Regions from separate parts of the Pseudobacillus sp. FSL P4-0506 genome, predicted to be linked through region 2. Evidence: riboswitches for the same ligand, from Rfam matches in the RefSeq annotation. Region 2 holds a riboswitch; each other region holds the start of a gene.
What was found. Region 2 has a riboswitch for glycine ahead of MKZ02_RS14620 (amino acid permease). Riboswitches for the same ligand answer to the same signal wherever they lie in the genome.

Region 1 (3,974 bases), 1.7 Mb from region 2:
GAGAAGCTTTACTAACCCAGCGCATAACAGCAGTAATGACATCTTCGAGTTCTTTGCCGATTGGGGTTAGTTCATAGATCACTTTTCTTGGGGAGGATTCAAATGTTTTCTTCACAACTAGTCTCTCATTTTCTAGCTCGCGCAGTCGTTCTGTAAGGAGCCGATCAGAAATGCCGGGGATTTCGTTTAATAATTCGTGATACCGTTTAGGGCCTTTCAGCAGTGTATAAATAATGACTCCCATCCAGCGCTTTCCGATGAACTCGATCGTGTGGTGAAAGTTATCGCAAATAGTGGTCTTATCTTTGTACTGAGAACAATTCAACTCATTTTGTTGGCTCATTCTATAACCTCAATGTTTTTATATAAATTTTAGCATATAGTATTTGACAAACCAAGCTTACTAATAGTAAGCTTGGTTTTGAACTTACTTAAAGTAAGTTCAATTAGGAGGGAAAGAAAGTGACAACAACTATGCAAAGTTTATCAGAAGTGATTCGCAATCGCCATTCTGTTAGAAAATATGATCCAACTTATAAAATTTCGAGAAATGAAATAGAAGAAATGCTGCAAGAAGCGATGCTAGCTCCTTCATCTAGCAACCTTCAGCCATGGCGCTTTATCGTTATTGATAATGAGGAGGTAAAGAAGGAACTAAGAGCCATTGCTTACAACCAAGAGCAAGTGGAGACATCTTCAGCTGTCATTGCTGTTCTAGGCGATGTAGAAATGTATAAAAATGTTGAAAAGGTATACCAAAGCAGCTATGAAGCTGGCTTTATGGATGAAGCGAGTATGAATAAACTGATTCAAAACACATATAATACGTATCCTAATGCGCCAGTTGAAGCAAGAGCCAATATTGCTTCATTTGATGCAGGGCTCGTCTCTATGCAGCTTATGCTTATTGCCAAAGCGAATGGTTATGATACGGTAACTATGGGCGGCTTTGATAAGCAGAAGTTTGCTGAGCGGTTTGATGTACCGGAACGCTACATTCCAATTGTTTTAATCGCTATTGGTAAAGCTGCTGCGCCTGCTCATAAAACGACTCGTCTTCCGCTGGAAGAAACAGTTCGTTTTATCTAACTAAATAGACGTTATTTAATAAAAGAGCATTTTCTGGTTTTTCAGAGTGCTCTTTTTATATTGCTTTTTCCTATCTTCATAAATTGAAAAAAGTGGTTGACAATTATAATTATTTTTAATATTCTAAACAAAAATAACGGATGACGATTGTGGGAGAGCGCGAGCAATAAGCCACCGAAGGAGCAAGTTCCAAAAAGACCCTTGGAGCTAATCTCTCAGGTAGAAGAACCACAATGGGACGCACCTCTGGAGAGCGCGTTTAGGTACGCCACCAAAGGGGAAGACTCTACGATCGATAAGAGTTAAACTCTCAGGTAAAAGGACAGAGAAGGGAAATGTTACCCTTTTCTGTCCTTTTTTGTGTGCAGAAAAAGGTAGCGAGAGATAAATGTACAGCACATGTTTAAAAGAGGAAATCTGAATAGGAGGCAAGGAAATGAGTTTGCAAAAAAATGATTTTACTATTTTTGAGGCGATTGAGAAAGAAAAGAGACGCCAGCATGAGACATTGGAATTGATTGCATCAGAAAACTTTGTCAGCCCGGATGTATTAGAAGCTATGGGAAGTGTAATGACGAATAAGTACGCGGAAGGATATCCGGGAAGGCGCTACTATGGGGGCTGTGAATTTGTCGATGTGGCGGAACGGGCAGCGATTGAACGTCTGACCAACCTATTTTGTGCTAAATATGCCAATGTGCAGCCTCACTCGGGGGCGCAGGCGAATCTCGCCGTCTTTTATGCACTGCTTCAGCCTGGCGATAAAATCATGGGCATGAATCTTTCGCATGGCGGACATTTAACTCACGGAAGCCCTGTGAGTATTTCTGGCAAATGGTTTGAGGTTGTTTCTTATGGAGTAAAGGAGGATACGCAATTAATTGATTACGATGAATTGGAGGAGATTGCCCATAAAGAAAAACCGAAATTGATCATTGCCGGGGCGAGTGCTTATCCGAGAACGATTGATTTTGCCCGCTTTAAAGAGATTGCCGATCAAGTGGACGCGAAATTGATGGTGGACATGGCGCATATCGCCGGGCTGGTGGCAGCAGGTCTTCACCCTTCTCCTGTTCCTTATGCAGATGTTGTGACAAGCACTACCCACAAAACATTGAGGGGGCCTCGGGGCGGCATTGTGTTAACGAACGACGAGGAAATCATTAAGGCTATTAACAAAGCAGTATTCCCAGGAATCCAGGGAGGCCCCCTTATGCACATTATTGCAGCAAAAGCGGTAGCTTTCAACGAAGCGGCGCAGCCGGACTTTAAAGAGTATGCCAAGCAAGTTATCCGAAACAGCCAGGCACTGGGCGAAGCGTTAAAGAGGGAAGGAGCTGCTCTTGTTTCCGGGGGGACAGATAACCACCTTGTCCTGCTGGATGTGCGTCCGTGGAGTCTGACTGGAAAAGAAGCAGAGCGTTTGCTTGAGGAAGCAGGTATTACCGTAAATAAGAACACGATTCCTTATGATCCGGAAGGCCCGTTTGTGACGAGCGGAGTGCGGATGGGAACAGCTGCGTTAACTACGCGCGGCATGAAAGAAGAGCAAATGGAGAAAATTGCTCAGGTGATAGCCGCTGTGTTGAAAAACAAAGGGGAACCGGCGGTACTGGCACAGGCAAAAGAAACAACGGCCTCTATTTGCGAAGCTTATCCATTATTCCAACAGTCAGTCAACGTATAGGAAAGGAGCAACAAAATGGAATTTCAAAGCTGCTTTGACATTATCGGGCCTATTATGGTGGGGCCGTCAAGTTCTCACACCGCTGGCGTTGTATCGATTGGCAAATTTATTTATGAATGGTTGGGCGGGTGTCCTGAAGAGGCGGATATTGTCTTCTATGATTCCTTTGCTGAAACCTATCAAGGGCATGGAACGGATAAAGCACTGCTTGGCGGTTTACTTGGCATGGGGACGGATGACTCGGGCATTCGGGATGCTCTGAAGCGGGCCGGGGAGGTTGGCCTGGATTATACGATTGAGCCGCAAGGAAGCTGCTTATTTTTTGACCATCCGAACACGGCTATGGTTACAGCTAGACGGGGGAACCAGCTTGTAAAAGTAGGCGGTGCTTCTCTCGGAGGCGGGTTATCGAAAATCTTTATGATCAACGGCCGAATGGTCGATATTCGTTTGAGCACGAGCGATGATTTTTCGGTGCTGGCTAGAAACTATCAGATATATCGATTAAGAGAAGAAATTGCGAGGAATGCCTGATGGAGATCTTATCAATGAAACAGCTTCTGAAGTCTTGTGAAAAGGAGCAGAAAAGTATCGGTGAAGTGATGCTGCTGCTAGAAGAAAAGAAATCAGGCAAAAATCAACAAACGATTCTTCGCATGATGGAAGAACGGCTCATCAAAATGAAGGAAGCGGTCGACAGTGGAACAGAGGATTCCTCATCCGCGCCGAGCGGAATTTCCGGAGGAGATGCCGTAAAAATGCGAGATTACGTACGAGGAGGAAAAACGCTTACAGGCAGCTATATTAGTCAGGCAATGACTTTCTCACTGGCTACTTCGGAAAGCAATGCCAGAATGGGAGTCATTGTGGCTACGCCCACTGCCGGAGCAGCAGGCATTTTGCCAGGCGTGCTCTTTTCGCTTCATCACAATGACGGAACGCCCTTTAAGGAGTTGGTTATGGGACTGTTTACCGCCAGCATGCTCGGCTATGTGATTGCTAATCGTTCGTTTATTTCCGGGGCTGCTGGAGGATGCCAGGCGGAAGTGGGCTCGGCAGCCGCCATGGCTGCTGGCACCATCACTGAATTAAAGGGCGGCAGCCCAGAGCAAGCTGTGCATGCAACGGCGATAGCGATGAAGTCTCTCTTAGGATTGGTTTGTGATCCGGTGGCAGGGCTTGTTGAAGTGCCTTGCAT
Region 2 (3,974 bases):
CGTCTGTTCACGAATATCCCGTGAACCGTTTGTTATTTCTGTAAATGTGTTGGCGCTATAATCTGAGGATGACTGTACCTCTTTAATTAATCCTCTTAACTGCTTCTGCATAAGTATAAACGCCTGTTGAATTTTGCTAAATTCATCTTTTCCTGAGGCAGCCTGAATCTGTTCGGAAAAATCACCGTTCCCCATTTTCTCCGCTTGCTTTTCAAGTAAAGTTAATGGAGAAAGCTTTCTTTTTAAATAAACGTTCATTCCTCCAACAGTTAATAAAAACAATAAAAAAATAAGGGCTAGAAGCTTTAACCCAGTAGAGAAAAATACATCCCCTCCTATTTTGTTAGCGGTTTCAGCCGAAATATCAATTCCCAATACACCAATCACTTCTCCGTTCTCGTTTTTGATTGGTGCAAACCCTGATAAATATTGGCCGTATTTCGGATCGTTGAATACATCTGTACGCTGTATCTCTCCCTCCAATACCGGAGCTAGCTCTTCTGCAGGAATAGAGCTCTCGTCTCCCATTGCAGGCGGTTTATCATCCGAAAGGTTGGAGCCTCCATCTATCATGTTGCGGACCTTTTGACCGTCTACATCTAAAATATATACGAATAAAGCCCCCGTTTGTTCTCGAAAGTGCGCTAACTTCTTTTGAAGCGAATGATAATTTCTATCTTCCTTTGGATCGTTTATAAACGATTCATACTTTTCCCCATCTATTGTTTCACTATAGTTTTTTGCTATATCCCCTGCGAAGGCTCCTAACGAATGATTGGCAGAAGTATGGACGGAATAGTAAATTCCTGCTGATGCAGCAAGGCCAATAGTAAAGATGATAGCTGTGATAACTAATAAAATTTTTGATCGAACAGAAGCGTTTTTTCTCATATTCTCCCCCTATGATCTTTAGTTGTAATAGATAGGCTTATTATCCTACTAATATTTTACTATAATGTATATCCTTTCTATTTTCAATTTTTAGCTATAATGATGGCTACCTTTTAACAGATAGCTTTCTAACATGCAAGATATAGGAAAATAAAAGGAGCTGCAGCTGAATAAGCGTTTATACTTTTCAGCTGCAGCTCCGGTCTTTACATCTATTATATTGTCTTTTAATTTTCTACTATTTTTTCTTGATCGGCATGATTTATCTTTACTTTGCGCATCTTATACACCGCGATTAACAAAATAAACCAAACAGGCGTAATGAATAAGGAAATACGAGTATCTTCCGCAAGAGCAAGCACGACAAGAACGAATGCCAGGAAAGCTAAAATTAAGTAATTAGCAAACGGGTAAAGCGGCATTTTAAATTTATTCACTTTCGCTAAATCCGGTCTTGTTTTACGGTATTTCAAATGGCTGATGATTGTAATGCCCCAAATAAAGATAAAACATACGGTAGAAACACTTGTGATTAATGTAAATACTCCCTCTGGCATCACATAGTTCAATACAACGGAAATCAAGATGACTACTGTTGAAAAGAACAAGGCATTAGAAGGTACCTTGCGACCATCAAGCTTGGCCAAAGATACAGGTGCATTTTTGTCTTTAGCAAGTGAGTAGACCATCCGGCTTGTACTAAAGATGGCACTATTACATGCTGAAGCCGCAGACGTCAACACGACGAAATTCACAATACCAGCAGCTGCAGCGATACCAACTGCCACGAATACTTGCACGAATGGGCTTTCGGTTGGGATAATATCGTTCCACGGATACACACTCATAATAACGATAAGCGCACCAATATAGAAAATAATAATCCGAATAGGAATATTGTTAATCGCTTTTGGAATAACTCTCTCTGGATCCTCTGTTTCACCCGCTGTCAACCCTACCAATTCAATGCCAACGAACGCAAACACGACCATCTGAAAGGAAAGGATAAATCCATTTATGCCATTAGGGAACATGCCGCCATGGCTCCATAGATTTGTAAAACTGGCTGCTCCTGAAGGAGTAGAAAAGCCTTTAATAATCATTACAACCCCAACAACAATCAGTGCTAGAATGGCGATAACCTTAATCAAAGCAAACCAGAATTCCATTTCACCAAACAGTTTGACAGTAGCAAGGTTCATAAATAGTAAAATGACAAGGGCGATTAACCCTGGCATCCACTGCGGGACAGATGGAAACCAATACTGAGTATACAAACCAACAGCCGTTAAATCGGCCATCGCAATAGAAATCCAACAGAACCAGTAGGTCCATCCAGTCATAAACGCTGCCATATTCCCTAAATAATCTCTTACAAAGTCAACAAACGAATGATAATTTAAATTACTTAAAAGCAATTCCCCAAGTGCACGCATGATTAAAAAACAAATGACTCCTGTAATCATATAAGCAAATAAAATGGAAGGGCCTGCTAAATGAATAGATTTTCCTGCTCCAAGAAATAATCCTGTTCCAATTGCCCCGCCAATAGCAATGAGTTGCACGTGCCGGTTTTTCAGGCCTCTCGACAAAGTTTGTTCCTGCATACCATTTCCCTCTTTCTACTTTTCGGAATATTCTTTCTTGTCGATTTAAAATATTTTGTTACGGTATTTAAATCGTAAGCTAATAAATTAAATATCCCACAATTAAAGTTTAATATAAAATTCGTTAATCCGAAAGAAAAAAGCGCTTACATTTTAGAATAAATAAATTCCTCAAAAGAACATGCATGCTCTGCAGTGGTAACTTTTGTCAATACACATGCTCCCGTTCCGTTAATGCCTGCAATTTCTAAAACAATCGAATCCAAGGCTTCTAACTCTTTTTCAGGGCAGTTTCTTTCATTTCTTGTTGTGCAATCAATCTAGAAATAGAGTCATTACAATTCTTTTTCTTACAAGGATAATTTCGAGCTTCTCCTCCTCCTTTTTACTTTTCTCCATTTTTCTCCGACAAAAAAAGACAGAGAAAAACAGGAGTATTTCCCATTTTTCTCTGTCCCTTGTACCTGAGAGTTTAACTCCTTTGGTGGCCTATGGCTCTCTCCAGAGATGCGTCCTATTGTAGTCCTTTTACCTGAGAGATTGATACCAGCTGGTACTTGCTCCTTCGGTGCTAAACCATGGGTCTAGTCTCTCCCACAATATTCATCCGCTCTTATCTATCTAATTTAGATACTAGTCTATGGAAGAGATCATGTCAACTGAATATTCAGAACTAAGTTGACTCAATTCTACAAAAAAGCTATTACATCTACTAAAGAGTAAAGAACTTAAAATACTATGCAGCTTAATAAACGTATACATTGCTTTTCAACTAATAGGCTCTGCTTAAAAATTTAATACATCATTTTTATAGCCATCTAAATTATACTGACTATTTGCCTTAGCATACCTTCCTCCGCCTTATTGATAAATTGATTACTGATAGGTAAAAAAAGCCGCCGCACAACCAGTGAATAACTGTATGTGAAGCGGTCTTTAATTTACCATTACTTATCCTGCATTTCCCGTAATTTTTGATCTCCTGGAAGCCAAAGAGCACAAATACCGAGAAGCGGGAGAAGACTTGATAGAATCATAATAAATTTTATTCCGAAACTGTCAGCGAGAAAGCCGAGGATGACAGCCCCGATAGCCCCCATCCCGAACGCAAGCCCAACAATTAAACCGGAAGCCATCCCAATTTTATTAGAAAGCAGCTCCTGTGCATAAACCACGGCTACACTAAAGCTTGATAGCAAGATAAAACCAATTAACAACAAGAGCGGCAGGACAGCGAAAGCCGGTACATATGGAAGAATGACTGTAAGCGGAGCAGCACCCAGCATGGAAAAGACAAGTAGATTTTTCCGGCCAAAGCGATCAGCCAGCGGCCCGCCAAGAAACGTGCCTGCCACGCCAGCAGCCAAGTAAACAAACAAATATAATTGTGATTGTTTAATAGTCAATCCATAATCCTTAATTAAATAAAATTGATAAAAGTTCGTTATAGCTGCCGCATACCAGGAGCGGGCAAAT
Region 3 (3,974 bases), 2.3 Mb from region 2:
CTCTTCAATACGAGGTAACAAGAAATAATGCGACAGAGCCACCATTTCATAATGAATATTGGGACCACACGGAAGAGGGAATCTATGTGGATATTATTTCAGGAGAGCCTTTGTTCAGCTCGACGGATAAATATGACGCGGGCTGCGGCTGGCCAAGCTTCACGAAGCCCTTGCGCCGGATAGAGCTAGCAGAAAAACTTGATACGTCTCATGGCATGCGCCGGATTGAGGTGCGGGCAAAAACATCTGACGCTCATTTAGGCCACGTCTTTGATGATGGTCCTGGTCCTGACCGCGCACGCTATTGCATTAACTCGGCTGCTCTCCGTTTTGTGCCAAAGGATAAGCTTGAAGAAGAGGGCTATGGAGAATTTAAAAGCCTGTTCGAATAAGAGAAGTTCCTTTATTGGCCACTTCTGTTTGTTGATCCACCAATTCTGCATCTTTACGGATCAATGACGCTTATGTACTCGCCACAAGAGCCAATTTATTGGTCCGTTCAGCAGATTGACAAGCGGTATTCGTTTGAGTGGATCATATCGTCCGCTTTATAATAAAGAAAAACAGATCGGGGAATGGCAATGAATGAAAAAGAATACGATCGCTTGCTAAAGATTCAGACAGGCGGCACATGGGAATGGCTATATCAGTCAATTCACTATAATCGTTATGAGGCAACCCCCTATGAGGCCATCGATGAGCTTTTTCGGGAGTATGAGGTGAAAAGAACAGATGGAGTAGTTGATTTCGGCTGTGGAAAAGGGCGTTTACTATTTTATATCCATCATCGTTTTCACGCTCGGGTAACAGGGGTTGAGGTAAACGGCCAGCTTTACCAGGAAGCACTTGAAAATCAAGCCGATTATATGAAAAAGAAGAAGAGGTCGGATCAATCTATTCGCTTTGTATGCTGCGCAGCAGAGGAGTATCAGATCGAAAAGGCAGACAATCGGTTCTACTTCTTCAATCCTTTTTCGATCCAAATTTTCATGAAGGTCGTCCATCATATCCTGCACTCAGTTGAAGAGCATCAACGGTCTGTTGATATTGTCCTTTACTATCCGACAGCGGAGTACATCCAATTTCTTGAAGTGTATACTCCATTTCAACTGGTGAAAGAAGTGAGAGTGCCGGGTCTCTATAAAAAAAATGACAATGAACGTTTTGTTATTTTTCATTATGGAGGATCTAGTCTATAGGTAAGAGAATTGGGAAAACAATTGACAATCACCAATATTTAAATTATTCTGAATAAAAATAGCGGATGACGATTGTGGGAGAGTGCGAGCAATAAGCCACCGAAGGAGCAAGTTCCAAAAAGGCCCTTGGAATTAATCTCTCAGGTAGAAGAACCACAATGGGACGCACCTCTGGAGAGCGCGTTTAAGTACGCCACCAAAGGGGAAGGCCCTATTGAAGATAGGGTTAAACTCTCAGGTAAAAGGACAGAGAAGGGATTGTACCCTTTTCTGTCCTTTTTTGCGTGCAGAAAAAGGGAGTGAGCAAGACAAGGTGTATAACTAGAAAACGCTCGCAGAAGGAGGGAAGGATGATGATTACATTAACAGGACCGGCGATGAAGCAGTTAAAAGCAATGATGCTTGAAGAAAAGTATTCTCCAAGAATTGATGCTGATGTAGCTGGTGGATGTGGAATATCGGTAAGGTTTGCCCTTACATTTGATGAGCCGCGCCGAAATGATAAGGTGATTGATTGCAATGGGGTGCAAATTCGCATAGATCGCTTTACTGAACGTTATCTCGATGCTGAAACACATATTGACTATACAAAGGAAACGGGCTTCTTAGTTGGAGAAAGCTTTGCCTCAAGTGATTGTGCGATCGAATAGCTTTTCGTTATACAAAGAATGGCGTTTAAGGATGGGGGAAGAATTTTGCATAAAAAGGGGAATACTCATTATTTTAAATTGTTAGTTACTTGTCCAGAAAAACCGGGCATTATTTCAGCCGTATCTAATGTATTATTGGAACATAAAGCAAATATCGTTCAATTTGACCAGCATACCACGAATCCTAAAGATGGCATTTTCTTTATGAGGGTTGAGTTCGATATGGATGAGAAGGGCTCTGCTATTGATGAGCTGGAGCAGAGATTGCAGGAATTATCTGAATCCTACCCAATGGAATGGCAATTGAGAAATAAAGAAAAATCAAAGCGGATGGCGATTTTTGTTTCTAAAGCAGACCATTGTCTCTTGGAGCTTCTTTGGCGCTGGAAATCAAAAGAACTCCCGGTTGAGATTCCAATGGTTATCAGCAATCACTCTGATTTAAAAGAAATAGTGGAAAGCTATGGCATTCCTTACTATCATATCCCGCTTTCTCATGAATCGAAAGAGGAAGCTGAACACAAGGCGATGGAGTTAATGGAAGGAAAAGTCGACTTTATTGTTTTGGCAAGATATATGCAAATCCTCTCTCCTAGTTTTATAGCCAAATATCCAAACCAAATCATTAATATTCACCACTCATTTTTGCCGGCATTTGTAGGGGCAAATCCTTACGTCAGGGCTTTTAACCGCGGAGTGAAGTTGATTGGGGCGACTGCTCATTATGTAACTAATGAGCTTGATGAAGGGCCGATTATTGAGCAGGATATCTTGCGAGTCAACCACCGCTACACAGCAGAAGATTTGAAGATTGCCGGTCGTCATGTGGAAAGAAGTGTCCTTGCAGAAGCCGTTTCCTGGCATGTGGAAGATAAAGTTATCGTTCACGGCAATAAAACAATCGTGTTTACGTAAGCCGGATGATAGCCAATCAACTCCTGTTAGATGTTACTTGCATCATCTTGGCAATGATATGTGTGGGACTCTTTTTAGTGAATAAGCAGAGAAGAAGAACGGGTCTTCTGCAAGTCATTTTACTTATCTATGCTTTAACTGTTTTGATTACCTCGCTGTTGAATCAGTGGTGAAGGGTTAGAAAAGAAAAAGCTTAACGGGCCGGCAGCCCATCAAGCTTTTTCTTTTCAGAAGATCATTAGCTTTTTTGCCGTAAATACTTTTTATCATGCATAAATAGCCTCCAAAAATAAATAAAGCCGGGAAAGAGAATAACAAAGCCGGCAATATAAGTGGCAAATACGGCCATAAAGGAGTTAGGATCGGTAAAACCGGACTGGATAGTCACATTGGGGTAAACCATATATGGCAGATGGGCTTTGCCGTACACATAACTGGCAATGAAATATTGAGTCGTAACTGCTACAACAGCAAGCCTTGGCATTCCCCGTACATCTTTCTTTGAAAATGAAGGAAGAAATAAACCGAGCCCTCCAATTAAAAAGAAGCCAAGTGACACAAGCAGCAGAGGCAGATCTTCCATCATACGCGTATATAACCATGGTGTTTCTGCCCTTAAAGTGAGCATAATGGCAAAGGCCATCAGTAAAGAAATTGGCCCTAAAATTCTTCCATCTCTCAAGTACACTTTGTAGGCTTCCTCTTCATTGGATGTCTTGGAATAATCGGCTAACAGCAAGGATGATAAAAATAAGGTGCTGCTCATGGCAAATCCAATAAATGCATATTCACTCGGACTCGTAAAAAGCTTTTGTAAATTCAAAGTGGGATGTCCGCCTTTATAATCGATAAATGTGCCGTGAGTGATAGGTAAGACGCTGATTAACAAGCCCGGAATTAAGATGCCGGTAATACCTGAGACATATGTCAGTGGCTTTTTATATTCTACAGCAATGTTAGAAAAGACTAAGAAGGCGCTTCTGACGGCGAGCAGCAGCAAGATAATGCTGCCCGGAACGAGTAAAATTGTACCAAGTGTGTAAGCTGCCTTCGGAAATAAGCTGTACACAGCCACAACCAAGGCAACGATAAACGTGTTCGTCACTTCCCAAGTAGGTGACAAATAGCGGTTGGCGATATTCGTTGCTCTTGTCTTTTCACGATGTATATAAATCATTGACCAGAAGCCGGCGCCAAAGTCCATCGTTGC

Region 1: another riboswitch for glycine. It lies ahead of glyA (serine hydroxymethyltransferase); the one in region 2 lies ahead of MKZ02_RS14620 (amino acid permease).
Region 3: another riboswitch for glycine. It lies ahead of MKZ02_RS03145 (iron-sulfur cluster biosynthesis family protein); the one in region 2 lies ahead of MKZ02_RS14620 (amino acid permease).

The regions. Positions count from the first base shown of each region.
Region 1 is NZ_JBBOOI010000001.1:1,219,917-1,223,890, forward strand. Features, by position in the region: gene MKZ02_RS05870 (winged helix-turn-helix transcriptional regulator) at 1-343, opposite strand, end outside; gene MKZ02_RS05875 (nitroreductase family protein) at 463-1,089, shown strand; glycine riboswitch at 1,230-1,330, shown strand; glycine riboswitch at 1,334-1,417, shown strand; gene glyA (serine hydroxymethyltransferase) at 1,526-2,776, shown strand; gene MKZ02_RS05885 (serine dehydratase beta chain) at 2,792-3,310, shown strand; gene sdaAA (L-serine ammonia-lyase, iron-sulfur-dependent, subunit alpha) at 3,310-3,974, shown strand, end outside.
Region 2 is NZ_JBBOOI010000001.1:2,896,434-2,900,407, forward strand. Features, by position in the region: gene MKZ02_RS14615 (methyl-accepting chemotaxis protein) at 1-891, opposite strand, end outside; gene MKZ02_RS14620 (amino acid permease) at 1,119-2,498, opposite strand; glycine riboswitch at 2,947-3,006, opposite strand; glycine riboswitch at 3,009-3,105, opposite strand; gene MKZ02_RS14625 (MFS transporter) at 3,446-3,974, opposite strand, start outside.
Region 3 is NZ_JBBOOI010000001.1:621,380-625,353, forward strand. Features, by position in the region: gene msrA (peptide-methionine (S)-S-oxide reductase MsrA) at 1-392, shown strand, start outside; gene MKZ02_RS03140 (class I SAM-dependent methyltransferase) at 582-1,199, shown strand; glycine riboswitch at 1,265-1,365, shown strand; glycine riboswitch at 1,369-1,451, shown strand; gene MKZ02_RS03145 (iron-sulfur cluster biosynthesis family protein) at 1,550-1,849, shown strand; gene purU (formyltetrahydrofolate deformylase) at 1,868-2,764, shown strand; gene MKZ02_RS03155 (cytochrome d ubiquinol oxidase subunit II) at 3,003-3,974, opposite strand, start outside.